4 regions of the Bradyrhizobium sp. USDA 3315 genome follow, and region 1 is predicted to be linked to each of the others. Evidence: riboswitches for the same ligand, from Rfam matches in the RefSeq annotation. Region 1 holds a riboswitch; each other region holds the start of a gene.
The links. Region 1 has a riboswitch for cobalamin ahead of ACVIYL_RS38660 (DUF1636 family protein). Riboswitches for the same ligand answer to the same signal wherever they lie in the genome.
Positions count from the first base shown of each region.

Region 2: linked by a shared signal. The riboswitch ahead of ACVIYL_RS13485 (TonB-dependent receptor) and the one ahead of ACVIYL_RS38660 (DUF1636 family protein) in region 1 are both predicted to bind cobalamin.
Region 3: linked by a shared signal. The riboswitch ahead of ACVIYL_RS11475 (TonB-dependent receptor) and the one ahead of ACVIYL_RS38660 (DUF1636 family protein) in region 1 are both predicted to bind cobalamin.
Region 4: linked by a shared signal. The riboswitch ahead of metE (5-methyltetrahydropteroyltriglutamate--homocysteine S-methyltransferase) and the one ahead of ACVIYL_RS38660 (DUF1636 family protein) in region 1 are both predicted to bind cobalamin.

Region 1 is NZ_JBSRYP010000001.1:8,226,401-8,230,187, reverse strand. It holds gene ACVIYL_RS38670 (cobyric acid synthase) at 1-673, opposite strand, end outside; gene cobO (cob(I)yrinic acid a,c-diamide adenosyltransferase) at 685-1,338, opposite strand; cobalamin riboswitch at 1,375-1,586, shown strand; gene ACVIYL_RS38660 (DUF1636 family protein) at 1,681-2,055, shown strand; gene cobW (cobalamin biosynthesis protein CobW) at 2,052-3,086, shown strand; gene cobN (cobaltochelatase subunit CobN) at 3,086-3,787, shown strand, end outside.
Region 2 is NZ_JBSRYP010000001.1:2,944,088-2,947,874, forward strand. It holds gene ACVIYL_RS13475 (amidohydrolase family protein) at 1-244, shown strand, start outside; gene ACVIYL_RS13480 (CobW family GTP-binding protein) at 246-1,175, shown strand; cobalamin riboswitch at 1,406-1,600, shown strand; gene ACVIYL_RS13485 (TonB-dependent receptor) at 1,708-3,787, shown strand, end outside.
Region 3 is NZ_JBSRYP010000001.1:2,516,453-2,520,239, reverse strand. It holds gene ACVIYL_RS11485 (ABC transporter ATP-binding protein) at 1-398, opposite strand, end outside; gene ACVIYL_RS11480 (FecCD family ABC transporter permease) at 395-1,438, opposite strand; cobalamin riboswitch at 1,551-1,748, shown strand; gene ACVIYL_RS11475 (TonB-dependent receptor) at 1,858-3,787, shown strand, end outside.
Region 4 is NZ_JBSRYP010000001.1:9,257,684-9,261,470, forward strand. It holds partial or broken gene ACVIYL_RS43155 (ribonucleotide-diphosphate reductase subunit beta) at 1-12, opposite strand, end outside; gene ACVIYL_RS43160 (hypothetical protein) at 49-192, opposite strand; partial or broken gene ACVIYL_RS43165 (isocitrate lyase/phosphoenolpyruvate mutase family protein) at 321-1,011, shown strand; cobalamin riboswitch at 1,045-1,269, shown strand; gene metE (5-methyltetrahydropteroyltriglutamate--homocysteine S-methyltransferase) at 1,374-3,704, shown strand; gene ACVIYL_RS43175 (hypothetical protein) at 3,751-3,787, shown strand, end outside.

The DNA of each region.
Region 1 (3,787 bases):
GCAGCACGCCAAAGCCGCGCCACGCCGTGCGTTCTTCGATCAGGCGATAGCCGTCGTCGAACAATGTCGGATCGCCGCGGAATTTGTTGATGACAAAGCCCTGGATCATCGCGGCATCATCAGGGTCGATCACCGTCTTGATGCCGACGAGCTGCGCGATCACGCCGCCGCGGTCGATGTCGCCGACCAGCACCACGGGCACGTCTGCTTTGCGCGCAAATCCCATATTGGCGATATCGGCTTTGCGTAAGTTGACCTCGGCGGGACTGCCGGCGCCCTCGACCAGCACCAGATCGGCGCGCTGCTTCAGGCGCGCAAAACTCTCCAGCACCGCGCCCATCAGCGATGGTTTCATGCCGGCATATTCGCGCGCGCGTGCGGTGGCGATCCGTTTGCCGTGCACGATGACCTGGGCGCCGACATCGGTCTCGGGCTTCAGCAGCACCGGGTTCATGTCGGTGTGCGGCTCGACGCCGGCGGCGAGCGCCTGCAACGCCTGCGCGCGGCCGATCTCGCCGCCATCGACGGTCACGGCGGCGTTGTTCGACATGTTCTGCGGCTTGAACGGCAGCACGCGCAGGCCGCGCCGTCTGGCGGCGCGGGCGAGGCCGGCGACGATGAGCGATTTGCCCACGTCCGAGCCGGCTCCCTGGATCATCAATGCGCGCGCCATCGTGATGCCCGTCAGAACTCGACGCCCGGCTGGGCCTTGATGCCGGAGCGGAACGGATGCTTTACCAGCGTCATCTCGGTGACGAGATCGGCAATCTCGATCAGCTCCTCCTTGGCGTTGCGCCCGGTGAGCACGACATGGGTCATCGGCGGCTTCGACGTGGTCAGGAAGTCGACGACATCGGCGATCGCAAGGTAATCGTAGCGTAGCGCGATGTTGATCTCGTCGAGCACGACCATGCGCAGGCTCGGGTCCGCGATCAGCTGCCTGGCCTTTTCCCAGCCGGCTTGCGCCGCCGCGATGTCGCGGGCGCGATCCTGCGTCTCCCAGGTAAAGCCTTCGCCCATGGCGTGAAATTGACACAGATCGCCGAAATGCCCGGTGAGCAGGCGGCGCTCGCCGGTATCCCAGGCGCCCTTGATGAACTGCACCACGGCGCAGGGAAAGCCGTGCGCCACACAGCGCACGATCATGCCGAACGCGGAGGACGATTTTCCTTTGCCGGCGCCGGTATGAACGATGATCAGGCCCTTTTCACCGCTCTTGGTCGCCATGATGCGGTCGCGGGCGGCCTTCTTTTTCGCCATCTTGTCCGCGTGGCGCGCATCCGGCGAAAGATCGGTGCCGACGGCGCCGTCTTCAGCGTCCTTTCCATCAGAAGTCATCACATTCCTTCGGCTTGACAAGTGCGAGGCTTGGACGAATGGTGGTCCTGCGTTGGTTCCTGTCCTACGACAGGCGAAGAGGGAATGCGATAGGGCTCCGCTAAATCGGGCCCGAAGCGCAGCCGCCCCCGCGACCGTGACCGGAGAGATGCCCAAGCCACTGATTCCATACGGAGTCGGGAAGGTGGGCATCGAAGGGTAAAACCTGCTCCGCAAGCCGGGAGACCTGCCAACGCAGCATGTTGTGAAACCGGCGGACGGGGTGTTCCGCGACGGGGAACGAACCTGTCCAAAATCGGTTCGTGTGCCTCATCGCTTCCCGCTGTCAATCCAGGAAGGGCGATGAGCGTTACACTTCATGTCTGCATCACCTGCCGCGCCGGCCAGACGCCGGCGGAAGGTGAGCTCGCGCCCGGTGCACGCCTGCATGCCGCGCTTGTCGAGGCCGGCGTGCCTGATGACGTCAATCTGGTTCCCGTCGCATGCCTGTCGGCCTGCAGCCAAGGTTGCTCGGTCGCGCTCAGCGCGCCGGGGCGCTGGTCCTATGTCTACGGCCGACTGTCCGCTGATAATGCCGCGGATGTGATCGCCGGTGCCTCCGCCTATGCGGCGGCGCCCGACGGCATCGTGCCGTGGCGCAGCCGTCCGGAAATCTTCCGCAAGCAATCGCTCGGCCGCATTCCACCTCTTCCCGTCGTGCCGGAGGCCGCAGAATGACCACGCTCGCCAAAATTCCGGTCACCGTCGTGACCGGCTTTCTCGGCTCCGGCAAGACGACACTGATCCAGCATCTGATCCGCAATGCCAACGGCAAGAAGCTCGCGGTACTGGTCAACGAATTCGGCAGCGAAGGCGTCGACGGCGACATCCTGAAGTCGTGCGCCGACGCCAATTGTCCGGCCGAGAACATCGTCGAGCTCGCCAATGGCTGCATCTGCTGCACTGTCGCCGACGATTTCATCCCGGCGATGGAGCAGTTGCTAGCGCGGAACGTGAAGCCCGATCACATCGTGATCGAGACCTCGGGGCTCGCCCTGCCGAAGCCGCTGCTGAAAGCGTTCGACTGGCCGGAGATCCGTTCGCGGATCACGGTCGACGGCGTGATCGCGCTCGCCGACGCCGAGGCCGTCGCCGCCGGCCGTTTTGCGCCTGATCCGGCCGCGGTGGATGCGCAGCGTGCAGCGGACGACAATCTCGACCACGAGACGCCGCTGTCGGAAGTGTTCGAGGACCAGATCGCCTGTGCCGATATCGTGCTGCTGACCAAGGCGGATCTCGCCGGGGCGGAGGGGATCAAGGCAGCGAAAGCGGTGATCGCGGCCGAGATGCCGCGCGAGGTGCCGATGTTGCCCGTCGTCGACGGCACGATCGACGCGCGCGTGATCCTCGGGCTCGGGGCGGCGGCGGAAAGCGATCTCGCGGCGCGGCCGTCGCATCACGATGGCGAGGAGGAACACGAGCACGACGATTTCAATTCCGTCGTGATCGATCTTCCGGAAGTTTCGGATGTCGACGCGCTGGTCGCCTCGATCAAGGGGCTGGCGCGCGAGCAGAACGTGCTGCGCGCCAAGGGCTACATCGCGGTCGAAGGCAAGCCGATGCGGCTGTTGGTGCAATCGGTCGGCGAGCGGGTGCGGCATCAGTTCGACATGCCCTGGGGTGCCCGGGCGCGGCAGTCGAAGCTCGTCGTGATCGGCGAACATGCCGACATCGATGAAGCCGCGATCAGGGCACGGCTTGGTGTCTGATGCACGTCGTCTTCCGCGAGAGCCGCGGCCTTGAGGAGACCGCGACGCCAAGGGACCTCGGCCAGGATCCGGCCGATCTCGTGGTGTTGTCGTTTTCCGACAGCGATCTTGCTGCCTTCGCGGCCGGCTGGCGGCGCGGCCGTGCTGCGCTGCCGTCGCTGCGGCTCGCCAATCTCGCGGAGCTGCGCCATCCGCTGTCGGTCGATACCTATATCGAGCGGACGCTCTCGCACGCCCGCGGCATTCTGGTGCGGCTGATCGGCGGCGAGCCCTATTGGTCATACGGGCTGGCCGCGGTGCATCGGCTGGCGAAGGAGCGCGGCATTGCCCTGGTGGTGCTGCCGGCGGATGGCCGCGACGATCTGCGGCTCGATGAATTCTCGACCTTGCCGGTCTCGACGCTGCGCCGTCTGAAGGTGCTGTGCGACAAGGGCGGCCCGGTTGCCGCGCAGGCCGTGATCGCGCAACTGGCGCTGGCGTCCGGACTCTATGCCGGGCCGGTGGTCGGCGAGATCGATCTTCCCGAGATCGGCGTCTACGATTCCCGGCGCGGTGCCATCACGGCGTTGCCGGCACCGGACGGCCGGCCGCGCGTGCTGGTGACGTTTTATCGTTCCTACCTCGCGGCAGGCGATACGGCGCCGGTCGATGCATTGATCGATGCATTGCGTGAGAGGGGCTTTGATGCTCATGGCGTGTTC
Region 2 (3,787 bases), 5.3 Mb from region 1:
GATCCTGTCGGCGAGCACGCCGGCGATGCGCGCCAAAGGCAGGCTGCAGGTCGGCGCCGACGCCGATGTCGTGGTGTTCGACTACGAGACGCTGAGCGATCGCGCGACCTTCTCGGCGATGAATCGTCCGGCGGAGGGCGTGCGGCATCTCGTGGTCAGCGGCCAGCCGCTGATCAGCGATGGTGTCCTCGATGTCGCGGCGCGTCCCGGCCGGCCGGTGCGCCGGCCTATCACGGGGGGCTGAGGTGCCGGTCCCGATCCTGCTGGTCGCGGGCTTCCTCGGGGCGGGCAAGACCACGGTCGTCAACCATCTGCTGGCGCATGCGCAAGGACGGCGCATCGCCGCGGTGGTCAACGATTTCGGTGCGATCAATATCGACGCCGAGCTGATCGCCGGCGCCGGCGACGGCGTGGTCAGCCTGAGCAATGGCTGCATCTGCTGTACGCTGGAGGGCGACCTGCTGCGCACACTCGCCACGTTGCTGCGGCGTGATCCGCGTCCCGAATTCATCGTGATCGAGACCAGCGGAATCGCCGATCCCGCCGACATCGTGCGCAACCTGATGGATCCCGTGATCTGGAAGGAGGCGCCGCTGGAGACGGTGCTGTGCGTGGTCGACGCGACGCAACCTGCGGCGATGCTGAACGATGCGCTGCTGCGCTCGCAGCTCCGGGCGGCGGACGTGGTGGCGCTGAGCAAGGTCGATCTGGCCGACGCCGCCGCGTGCGCCGCGATCCGCGACGCCGTGCGTGCGGTGCGCCCGGCGGCGGTGGTGGTCGAGGTGCTGCATGGCGAGGTGCCGGCCGCGCTGGTGTTTCCGGCGGACCTCGATCATGTGCCGGCGCCGCGCGAGACCGCGCCGCGACGGCCGGCGTCCGATCGCTTCGAGACGCTGAGCTGGACCTCGGAGCGGCCCGTCGTGCTGCCGCGCCTGCAACAGGCGATCGGCAGATTGGCGCCGAAGCTGGCGCGGGCGAAGGGATTGTTCGAGACGGTGGAGCAGCCCGGGCGGCTGACCGTGTTTCAACTCGCCGGCGGCCGCGCGACCTTGGCTGCGGGCGGCGTGCCGTCGCCCGGCGTGCCGCGCACGCGCATCGTGTTCATCGCCGAGATGGGTGCGCTGTCGCGCGCGGAGATTGATGAGGTGATGCAGGGATGTGTCGACATTGAGTGATGTGAGCTTATGTTTCCGTCATCCTGAGGCGCGAGCAGAGCGAGCCTCGAAGGATGGACGGCCCGGCTGTGGCCGTGCATCCTTCGAGACGCCGCTTCGCGGCTCCTCAGGATGACGGGATTAGAGGGAGCTCCGCGGCACCCGCAGATGCCGCTGTGTCATCGCCGCAGCAGCATCTCGCAAAGCATGTGTGCGACAATCGCATCGAATTGACAGCCCTGCAGCCAGCACCTATCGTTTTTGCCGACGGTTCCCTTCGGGGATCAAAAGGGAATGCGGTGCGAGGGTAACCCCAATGCCGCAGCTGTCCCCGCAACTGTAAACGGCGAGCCTTTCGTCAAATTGCCACTGGGCCATCGGCCCGGGAAGGCGCCGACAGGCGATGACCCGTGAGCCAGGAGACCTGCCGTCAGTCGTGGTCACACGCGAGCACATCGGGCGGGGGCGTCCTGGTGGGATCGGAGCACTGCCTTTTGGGCAATGCGCCAGTCCGCGTTCGCGGTGACGTGCCACGTTACCGCGAGTCCTTTTCATGTCTCCGTCCTCTCCCGTTGCGCGCAAATGGCGCCTCGGTCTTCTCTGCTCCCTGTCATCGCTGCTGTTGCCGGCCGAAGGCTCGGCACAAACGCCTCCACCAACCACGCTCGATCCGATTGAGGTCGCGCCTTCCGCTGTGGCAAGGCCGAAGCCCGCGGCGCGAAGCCGTGCCGTGGCCGCCGCGGCGCGGCCGAGGCCCGCGACGATCGCAACAACCGGCAACACGCCGCGCGTCGCAGCGTCGGGCGTACGGGGATCGGCATCGCCGACGCTCAATGCCACCACGCAGGGCGGCACCGGCAGTCGTCTCAATCTGACGCCGCTGCAGACGCCGGCCAGCGTCGAGGTCATCACGGCGCAGACCATCGCTGAACGCGGCCAGCATAATGTGCTCGATGCCGTCACCCAGGACGCGGCTGGCTTCATCGCAACGCCGGCACCCGGCAATGGCGGCCTGTCGTTCAGCACCCGCGGCTTTGCCGGCAGCAACTCGGTGATGACGCTGTATGACGGCACGCGCTTCTATATCGGCTCCGGCACGCTGACGTTCCCCTACGACACCTGGTCGACGCAGCGCATCGAAGTGCTGCGCGGCCCGGCCTCGGTGCTGTACGGCGAAGGCGCGATCGGCGGCGTCATCAACGTGATCCCGAAGAAACCGCTCAGTACGCCCTACAACGAGGCCGAAGTTTCGCTCGACAGCAACATGACGCGGCGGCTCTCGGTGGACAGCACCGGGCCGATCAATCCCAATGTGTCGTACCGCGTCAACGCTACCGGCAACATGTCGGACGGCTGGGTCGATCGCGACAAGACCTCGAACGCGGTGGTCTCCGCTGCGGTGCGGGTGCAGGCGTCGGACAATCTCGCCTTCACGCTCTCGGAAGATTACGGCGATCGCAGCCCGTCGCGCTATTTCGGCACGCCGCTGATCAACGGCGCGATCCAGGACGCGCTGCGCTTCAAGAACTACAATGCGCTCGACAGCACCATTCGCTACCAGGACAGCTGGACCCAGTTCAAGACCGAGTGGGACGTCGCCGACGGCATCAAGGTCAACAACACGCTGTACTACCTGACCAGCGAGCGGCACTGGCGCGACATCGAAAACTACACCTGGAATCCGAAGAGCCGGCTGATCGATCGCTCCAGCTATATCGAGATCTTCCACGACCAGAAGCAGCTCGGCAACCGGATGGACGCGACCTTGAGCGGTCACGTGTTCGGACTTGCCAACCAGTTCGTTGCCGGGTTCGACGTCAACCGGATCGACTTCACCCACACCAACAACTCGCCCTATGGCGGCGCGTCGTCGGTCAATCCTTACGTGTTCGATCCGGGATCGTTCTTCGCCACGACGACGGCGACCACGCCGGGCTTCCACGCGATCGCCAATCAATACGCGCTGTTCGCCGAGGATCGTCTCTCGCTGACCGATCAGTTGTCGCTGGTGACCGGGGTCAGGTATGATCGTCCCGAGGTCGATCGCACCGACTACAAGACGCCGGCGAACAGTTTTGAGACGACGCTATCGGGCACCAGCTGGCGCGCTGGCCTCGTTTACGAGCCGATCAAGAACCTCGCGTTCTATGGTCAGTACGCGGTCGGCGTCGATCCGGTCAGCAATCTGATCTCACTGTCGACCACGCAGAAAACGTTCCAGCTTGCGACCGGCAAGCAGACCGAGATCGGGGTCAAGCAGTCGTTCTGGGGCGGCCGCGGCGAGTGGACGCTGGCTGCCTACGAGATCGTCAAGACCGGGCTCACGATTCCCGATCCCGGCAACCCCACCGGCGGCCTGGCATTGCAGATCGGCCAGCAATCATCCCGCGGGGTCGAAGGATCGATCGGGCTCGCGATGAGCGACGGCTGGCGCGTCGACGCCAATCTTGCGCTGTTGCGCGCCAGATACGACAACAACAGCCAGGTGGTCGGCGGCAAGATCGTCAGCTTCAACGGCAATGTCCCGGTCAACGTGCCGCAGCAGGTCTCGAACGTCTGGCTGACCTGGGACTTCGCGCCCAACTGGTCGGCCTATGGCGGCGTGCAGATCGTCGGTGCGATGTACTCCGATC
Region 3 (3,787 bases), 5.7 Mb from region 1:
CTGAACTCAGCGACGTCGACCGCCTGCATCGCGCGCAGCACCGCCTCCACATCCGTCTGCGACAGCCGCGCCGGATCGGTCGCACCGTGCGGATAGCGGCCGAGCGCGACGATATCGCGTGCCGGCAGCGGCCAGTGCACCATGTGGCCCTGCGGCAGATAGGCGAAACGTTTCGCGCGCTCGCGCAGCGGCAGCGACGCCAGCGCATCGCCGCCGATCCGGATCTCGCCGCCCGACGGGATCAGCCCGGCCAGCGCGCGCAGCAGCGTGGTCTTGCCGGCGCCGTTCGGCCCGACCAGCGCGACCAGATGGCCCGACGGCAGCGACAGGGAGACATCGTGCAGCACCTTGCGGCTGCCGAGCGAGGCATTGAGCGCGGCAGCCGAGAGCAGCGTCATGCCACGCCTCCGCCGAGCGCGCGGCGTTCGCGCATGATCAGACAGAGGAAGAACGGCACGCCGATGATCGAGGTCAGCACGCCGACCTTGATGTCTGAGGTCGAGGGAATGATGCGCACCGCGATGTCGGCGGCGAGCAGCAGCGCCGAGCCGGTGAGCGCGCTCGGCACCAAGAGCCGCGCCGGATCGTGACCGATCACGGGACGCATCAGATGCGGCGCGACGAGGCCGATGAAACCGATCGTGCCGGTGACTGCGACCGCGCCGCCGACGCCGAGCGCCACGCCCGTGATCACGAAGAGCCGCAACCGCCCGACGTCGACGCCGAGGCTCTGCGCCGCCTCCTCGCCAAGCGTCAGCGCGCGGAAGGCGCTCGCCTGGCTGAGCAGGATGGCGGCGCCTGCGATGATGAAGGGCAGCGCCAGCGCGACGTGCTGGAAGCTGCGGTCTTCCAGCGAGCCGAGCAGCCAGAACGCGATCTCCAGCACCACGAACGGATTGCTCGAGAGATTCATCACCAGCGCGGTCGCGGCTCCCGCAAAGCTCGAGATCGCGAGCCCGGCGAGGATCAGGATCAACAGCCCGGCATTGCGGCCGGCGATCGCAAGCAGCGCGAACACCGAGCCGAACGCGGCGATGATCGCCACCACCGGCAGCGCGTAGGAGCGCACATCGGCGAGGCCCAGCGCGATCACCAGCACCGCGCCGAAGGCGGCCGATTGCGGCGCGCCGAACAGCGACGGCGAGGCCAGCGGGTTGCGCAGCAACCCTTGCAGCGCCGCGCCTGACAGCCCAAGAATACCGCCGATCGCGAATGCCAGGATGGTGCGCGGCAGGCGGATCTCGCGCACGATCACCTGCGCCACATCGCTGCCGCCGCCGAACAGCGCCTCGATCACCGCGAGCGGCGACAGCCGCACCGGCCCGATGCCGAGCGAGATCACCAGCAGCAGCAGCACAAGCGCGAGCAGCGCCGCGGTGGCGCCCCACCGGCGCCGCGCCGCGACCTCGGCCGCCAAGGCAAAATCCTGCACGCTCATCGGATCCATGCTCTTACAACGATCGTCGTGGCAGACAAGCGACACTCGACAAAAACCGTGGCCGCACGGCCATTGCCCGACTTCCGCCGGATTGACTTTGCTACCCGGCCGAACCCTAGATGAACATGACGGTTCTTTCATGAGATGAAAAGGGAATGCGGTACGGGGAAACTTCCCCAACGCCGCGGCTGCCCCCGCAACTGTATGCGGTGAATCCTTCGTCACAGGCCACTGGGAATCTCGGTCCTGGGAAGGCGACGAAGGGTAACGACCCGCGAGCCAGGAGACCTGCCGTCAGCCGTGGTCACACGCGATGCTGCCGGTCGGGGAGTACAGGCATGAGCTTCACCTGATGCTGTGAGCACGATGGTGAGACTGGTTCGCGGTGACGTGCCACTGACGTTGCCGAGGCCTTGCTTATGTTCTCCTTCCCTTTCCATCGGCGGCGCCGCGCGCTTCTGCTCGCGTCGACGATGATCGCGCCGGCGACGATGCTCGCGCCGGCATTCCTTGTCTCCGCAGCGCGGGCGCAGCAGGCACCCGCTCCCGATCAGCTGCCGGCGATCGAAGTCACCAAGCCGGGCGACCAGAACGTCACGCGCGCCAGGCCGGCCGCTGACGAAGCGCCGGCGCCGCGACGCCCGGCGCCGGGCACCTCGCAAGGCAACAATACAGGCAGCGGAGCCGGATCGGGCACGACAGGGACCGGTGTGGCCACCGGAACGGGCGGCACCGGCGGCCGCCAGTTCGCCGGCATTGTCGGCACCTCCTCGGCCGTGATCACCGCCGACGACATCGCGCATTCGCCGGTGCAGTCGTTGCCCGAGATCCTCGCGCAGGTGCCGGGCGTGCAGCTGCAAACGCCCTATGGCGGACCGAACGGCGCCAAGACGTCGGTCGACCTGCGCGGCTTCGGCGCGTTCGCGACCGACAATACCCTCTTCCTGCTCAACGGCCGCCGCCTCAACGACGTCGACAAGGCCGGCTTCGACCTCACCACGATTCCGCTCGATTCGATCGAGCGCATCGAGATCACGCGCGGCAACAGCGGCGCGGTGCTCTACGGCGACAACGCGGTGGGCGGCGTCGTCAACATCATCACCAAGACCGGCGTCGGCGGCCCGCCGACGACGATGCGGGCCGAGGCCGGAGTTGGCTCGTTCAACACCCGCATGGCCGCGGTCTCCGCGGCACTCAATTCCGGCCCGTGGTCCACCTCGTTCTACGGCAACGGCATCAAGTCGGACGGCTACCGCGTCAACAATGCGCTCGACCAGCGCAACGCCGTCGGCAACATCAACTACACGACGCCGGATCTCACCGCCTTCCTGACCGTCACCGGCAGCGACCAGAAGCTCGGCCTACCCGGCGGACGGCTGGTCGATCCGTCGATCGGCGTGAACGAGCTGCTCACCGATCGCCGCGGCGCCGCGACGCCCTTCGACTATGCCAACCAGCAGACCGCCAGCGTCACCGCCGGCTTCACCAAGACGCTGATGAACGGCGTCGACCTCATCGTCGACGGCGGCTGGCGGCAGCGCGAGACGCAGAGCGGCTTCTTCGGCACGGTGCCGACCATCAGCTTCGCCTCGACCTACAATGACGCCGCGCTGCAGACCTGGTCGCTGACGCCGCGGCTCAGCGTCAAGAACGTGATGCTGGGCGTGCCGTCGACGATCCTGACCGGCATCGACTATTACGATTCGACCTTCCGCGAGGCGCGCGGCGCCTATCAGGGCGTCGACCCGTTCCACATCTACAATATCGAGCAGCAGAGCGTGGCCGGCTACTGGCAGCACACGATCGGCGTGCTGCCGACGACCGACTTCGCCTACGGCGCGCGCGTGCAGAACACCAGCATCTCGGCGCGCGATCGCTACGACCCGAATGCGCCATTCGCATTCGACACCCAGGCGGCACCGCTCGACAGCAACGAGACGCAATACGCGCTGCATGTCGGCATCGAGCATCGCCTGACCGACACTTTCTCGGTGTTCGGCCGCGCGGCACGCGCATTCCGCACGCCTGATGTCGACGAACGCGTCGCGTCGGGTCCGTCATTCGACCCACTGACCTTCGCCCCGATCCCGCAGAATTTCCAGCTCAAGACCCAGACCTCGCAGGATGTCGAGGGCGGCTTTCGCGTCAGGACCAACCGCTTCCAGGTCCAGTCCAGCGTCTATCTGATGGATCTCGAGAACGAGATCCATTTCAACCCGGTGCTGTTCTTCAACACCAACCTCGACCCCACCCGCCGCTACGGCTCGGAGACTAGCGCGGCGCTCAAGGTCAGCGACAGCGTCACCCTGCGCGGCGGCATGGCGATCACCCGCGCGGTGTTCCGCGAAG
Region 4 (3,787 bases), 1.0 Mb from region 1:
GCGATTAGAGACTATCACCTCGTCCCACAGCCCTCTCGCCTTCAGGTCTCACCCAAGGAACTCGTTCACGACCGTGAAGTCGCCGGACATCGCGGTGAGAAGCTCATCCTGTAACCACTGAAGCTTGTGGTCGACGATACCGCACACCCGCAAAATGGCGCTCTCGGCTGCGCCCGGACATTCGATCGTCACGCCATTGCCCCTCTGATTTACACGGCATCGGAATTGACGACGAAACATTCGATTTAATGAGCCGAAGCGCTTGAAGCGCTTTCTGACCGCTGACGGAGGTCAGTGTCTCCGTGGGATGGAAGGAAACGCAGATCGTCCGTGCCGCAGGACCTGCCGCTGCTCGTCGATGCCTACACCGGCTACGGTGAGGCGGCGCTGAATGTGATGCGCGCCACCCGCGTCTTTGAGGATGCCGGTGCCGGCGCGCTTCATCTGGAAGACCAGATCCTGCCCAAGAAATGCGGCCATCTGAACGACAAGAAGTCGCCGATGCGCATGACATGGCGGCCAAGGTCGCGCCGGCATCAAAAGCGCGTCGCGATCTCATGGTCATCGCCAGGACCGACGCCGCCGCCAGCGAGGGCCTCGCTGGCGCCGTAGCCCGGGCAAAAGCCCTATAGGGAGGCCGGGGCCGATGCGATCTTTCCGGAGGCACTCAACACGGCCGAGATGTTCCGTGCTTTTGCGGCGCGCATGCCCGGCGCGCCGCTTCTCGCGAACATGACGGAGTTTGGAAAGACCCCATTCTTCACCGCCGCCGAGTTCGAGGCGATAGGATATGCCATGGTGATCTGGCCTGTGTCCTCATTGCGAGTGGCGAACAAGGCGCAGGCAGAATTGTATGCTGCAATTTTACGTGATGGTGGCACGCCCAAGATCGTAGAGCGGATGCAGACGCGCGCGGAACTCTATGCGGCAATTGGATTACACGACTATGAAGCTCTCGATTCTTCGATCGTTCAAACAATCGTTCCGTCCGGCATGCCGCAACGCAAGTGATCGACGATAGGTTGACGAGAGCCCGCCGTTGCAGATAATCGGAGACGTCGAGGTTCTCCGGGTCCCGCTTGATCCGGAGCTAAGAGGGAAGCCGGTGCGTTTTCCATCCGTTCAGGATTGAGGCAATGCCGGCGCTGCCCCCGCAACTGTAAGCGGTGAGCCCGCATCCATCAGTGTCACTGAAGCGAAAGCTTCGGGAAGGCCGGATGCAGGCGACGACCCGCGAGCCAGGAGACCTGCCCCGACAACATAATCGTCCACGGGCGGGGTGTCCCGGTGGTACGCCAAGCAGCTGCCGCATCCGCGGCTGCCCTGCCAGCGTCCGCCATGGCCTTTTGCCCCCACCACATGGGGTTAAAGCTATGACTTCTCTTTCAGTTCCAATTGCAACACTCGGCACGCCCCGCATCGGGCCGCGCCGCGAACTCAAACTCGCGCTCGAAAGCTTCTGGGCCGGCAAGATTAGCGAGCAGCAACTTCTCGAAGCTGCAGCCGCGCTCCGTGTCGCCAACTGGGCACGCCAGAAATCACTCGGCGCGACCATTATACCGTCGAACGATTTTTCGCTTTACGACCACGTGCTCGACACCAGCGTGATGGTCGGCGCCATCCCCGAGGCCTATGGCTGGAAGGGCGGAGCAGTCTCGCTCAAGACCTATTTCGCGATGGCGCGCGGTTCGCAAGGCGACGCGCACGACGCCAGCTGCAGTCACGCCCACCATGGCCACGGCGCGACAGCGCAGGAAATGACCAAGTGGTTCGACACCAATTACCACTACATGGTCCCGGAATTTCACAGGAGACAGACATTCAAGCTCTCGTCCCGCAAGGTGATCGAAGAGTATGACGAGGCGAAAGCGCTCGGATATCAGACCCGTCCGGTGCTCGTCGGCCCTGTCACCTTCCTGAAGCTCGGCAAGAGCCATGATGCCTCGGTCGATCCGGTCTCGCTGCTCGACGGCCTGCTGCCGGTCTATGTCGAGGTTCTCCAGGAGCTCGCCAGGCGCGGCGCAGAATGGGTCCAGATCGACGAACCCTGCCTCGTGCTCGATCTCAACGAGACCGAGAGGAATGCGCTCCAGCGCGCCTATGCTCGGCTCGCCAAAGGCGTACCGGGCATCAAGATCATGCTCGCCACTTACTTCGGTGCGATCGGCGACACTATCGCGACCGCGTTGGCCCTGCCGGTGGCAGGTCTGCACGTCGACTTGATCCGCGCACCGCAGCAACTGAGCCAGATCGAATCCGGTGCCCGCCAGGATCTCGTGATTTCGCTCGGCGTCATTGACGGCCGCAACGTCTGGCGCTCCAATTTGTCGGCGCTGGTCGAGCGCTACAAGCCGGTCATCGCCAAGCTTGGCGCTGGCCGCGTCCAGATCGCTCCGTCCTGCTCGCTACTGCACACGCCGATCGACTTAGAGCTTGAGACCGGTCTCGACCCGGATGTGAAGAGCTGGCTTGCCTTCTCCGTGCAGAAGATCGCCGAACTCTCTACGCTGGCGAAGGCACTGGCCGGCGACGCCAGCGTCGCGGACGCCCTAGCCGCCTCGGACAAGGCCGCCAAGGCACGCCAGACCTCGCCCAAGATCCACGACGCGGCCGTTGCCAAGGGGATGGCGGCGATCGACGACGCGATGCGCCGTCGCACCAGCGCCTTTGCCAGCCGCGCCGAAGTCCAGCGCAAACGCTTTGCCCTGCCTGCCTTCCCAACGACGACTATCGGCTCGTTCCCGCAAACCGCCGACGTCCGCAATGCTCGCGCGGCCCACGCCAAGGGCACACTGACCAACGCCCAATACGAGCAGTTCCTCAAGGAGGAGACTGCCCGCACCGTACGTTGGCAGGAGGAGATCGGGCTCGACGTGCTGGTTCATGGCGAGTTCGAGCGCAACGACATGGTGCAGTATTTCGGCGAACAGCTCTCCGGCTTCGTCTTCACCCAGTATGGCTGGGTGCAGTCCTACGGCTCGCGCTATGTTCGTCCGCCGATCCTGTTCGGTGACGTCTCCCGGCCGAAACCGATGACGGTCGAGTGGTGGCGTTACTCGCAATCGCTGACCAAGAAGCCGATGAAGGCGATGCTCACCGGACCGGTGACGATCCTGAACTGGTCGTTCGTTCGCGACGACCTGCCGCGCAGCGAAGCCTGCCGCCAGATCGCACTCGCGATCCGCGACGAGGTTACCGACCTCGAAAAGGCCGGAGCGACCATGATCCAGATCGATGAAGCCGCCTTGCGCGAAGGCCTGCCGCTGCGTCATTCCGAGTGGAAGACCTATCTCGAATGGGCCGTGGAAAGCTTCCGCATCTGCTCGACGGGCGTTGCCGATGCCACGCAGATCCACACCCACATGTGCTACTCGGAGTTCAACGCCATCATCGACGCGATTGCGGCGATGGACGCCGACGTCATCTCGATCGAGACGTCGCGGTCCAAGATGGAACTGCTCGATGCGTTCACCAGCTTCAAATATCCTAACGATATCGGTCCTGGAGTCTACGACATCCACTCTCCACGCGTCCCCGAAACCACCGAGATGAGGGACCTCATCACGCTGGCCCGAAAACGTTTGTCGGACTCGCAGCTCTGGATCAATCCCGATTGCGGCCTGAAGACACGCAGATGGGAGGAAGTGCGTCCCGCGCTCGTCAACATGGTCGCTGCCGCACGCGAGTTGCGCAAGGCGTTATAGGCGCGGAAACGCGGATCGCCGACGCCCGCCCAACCGGAGAATGCCGATGCGCTTCTGGATCAGATGTACCCGCTTCGACAGCG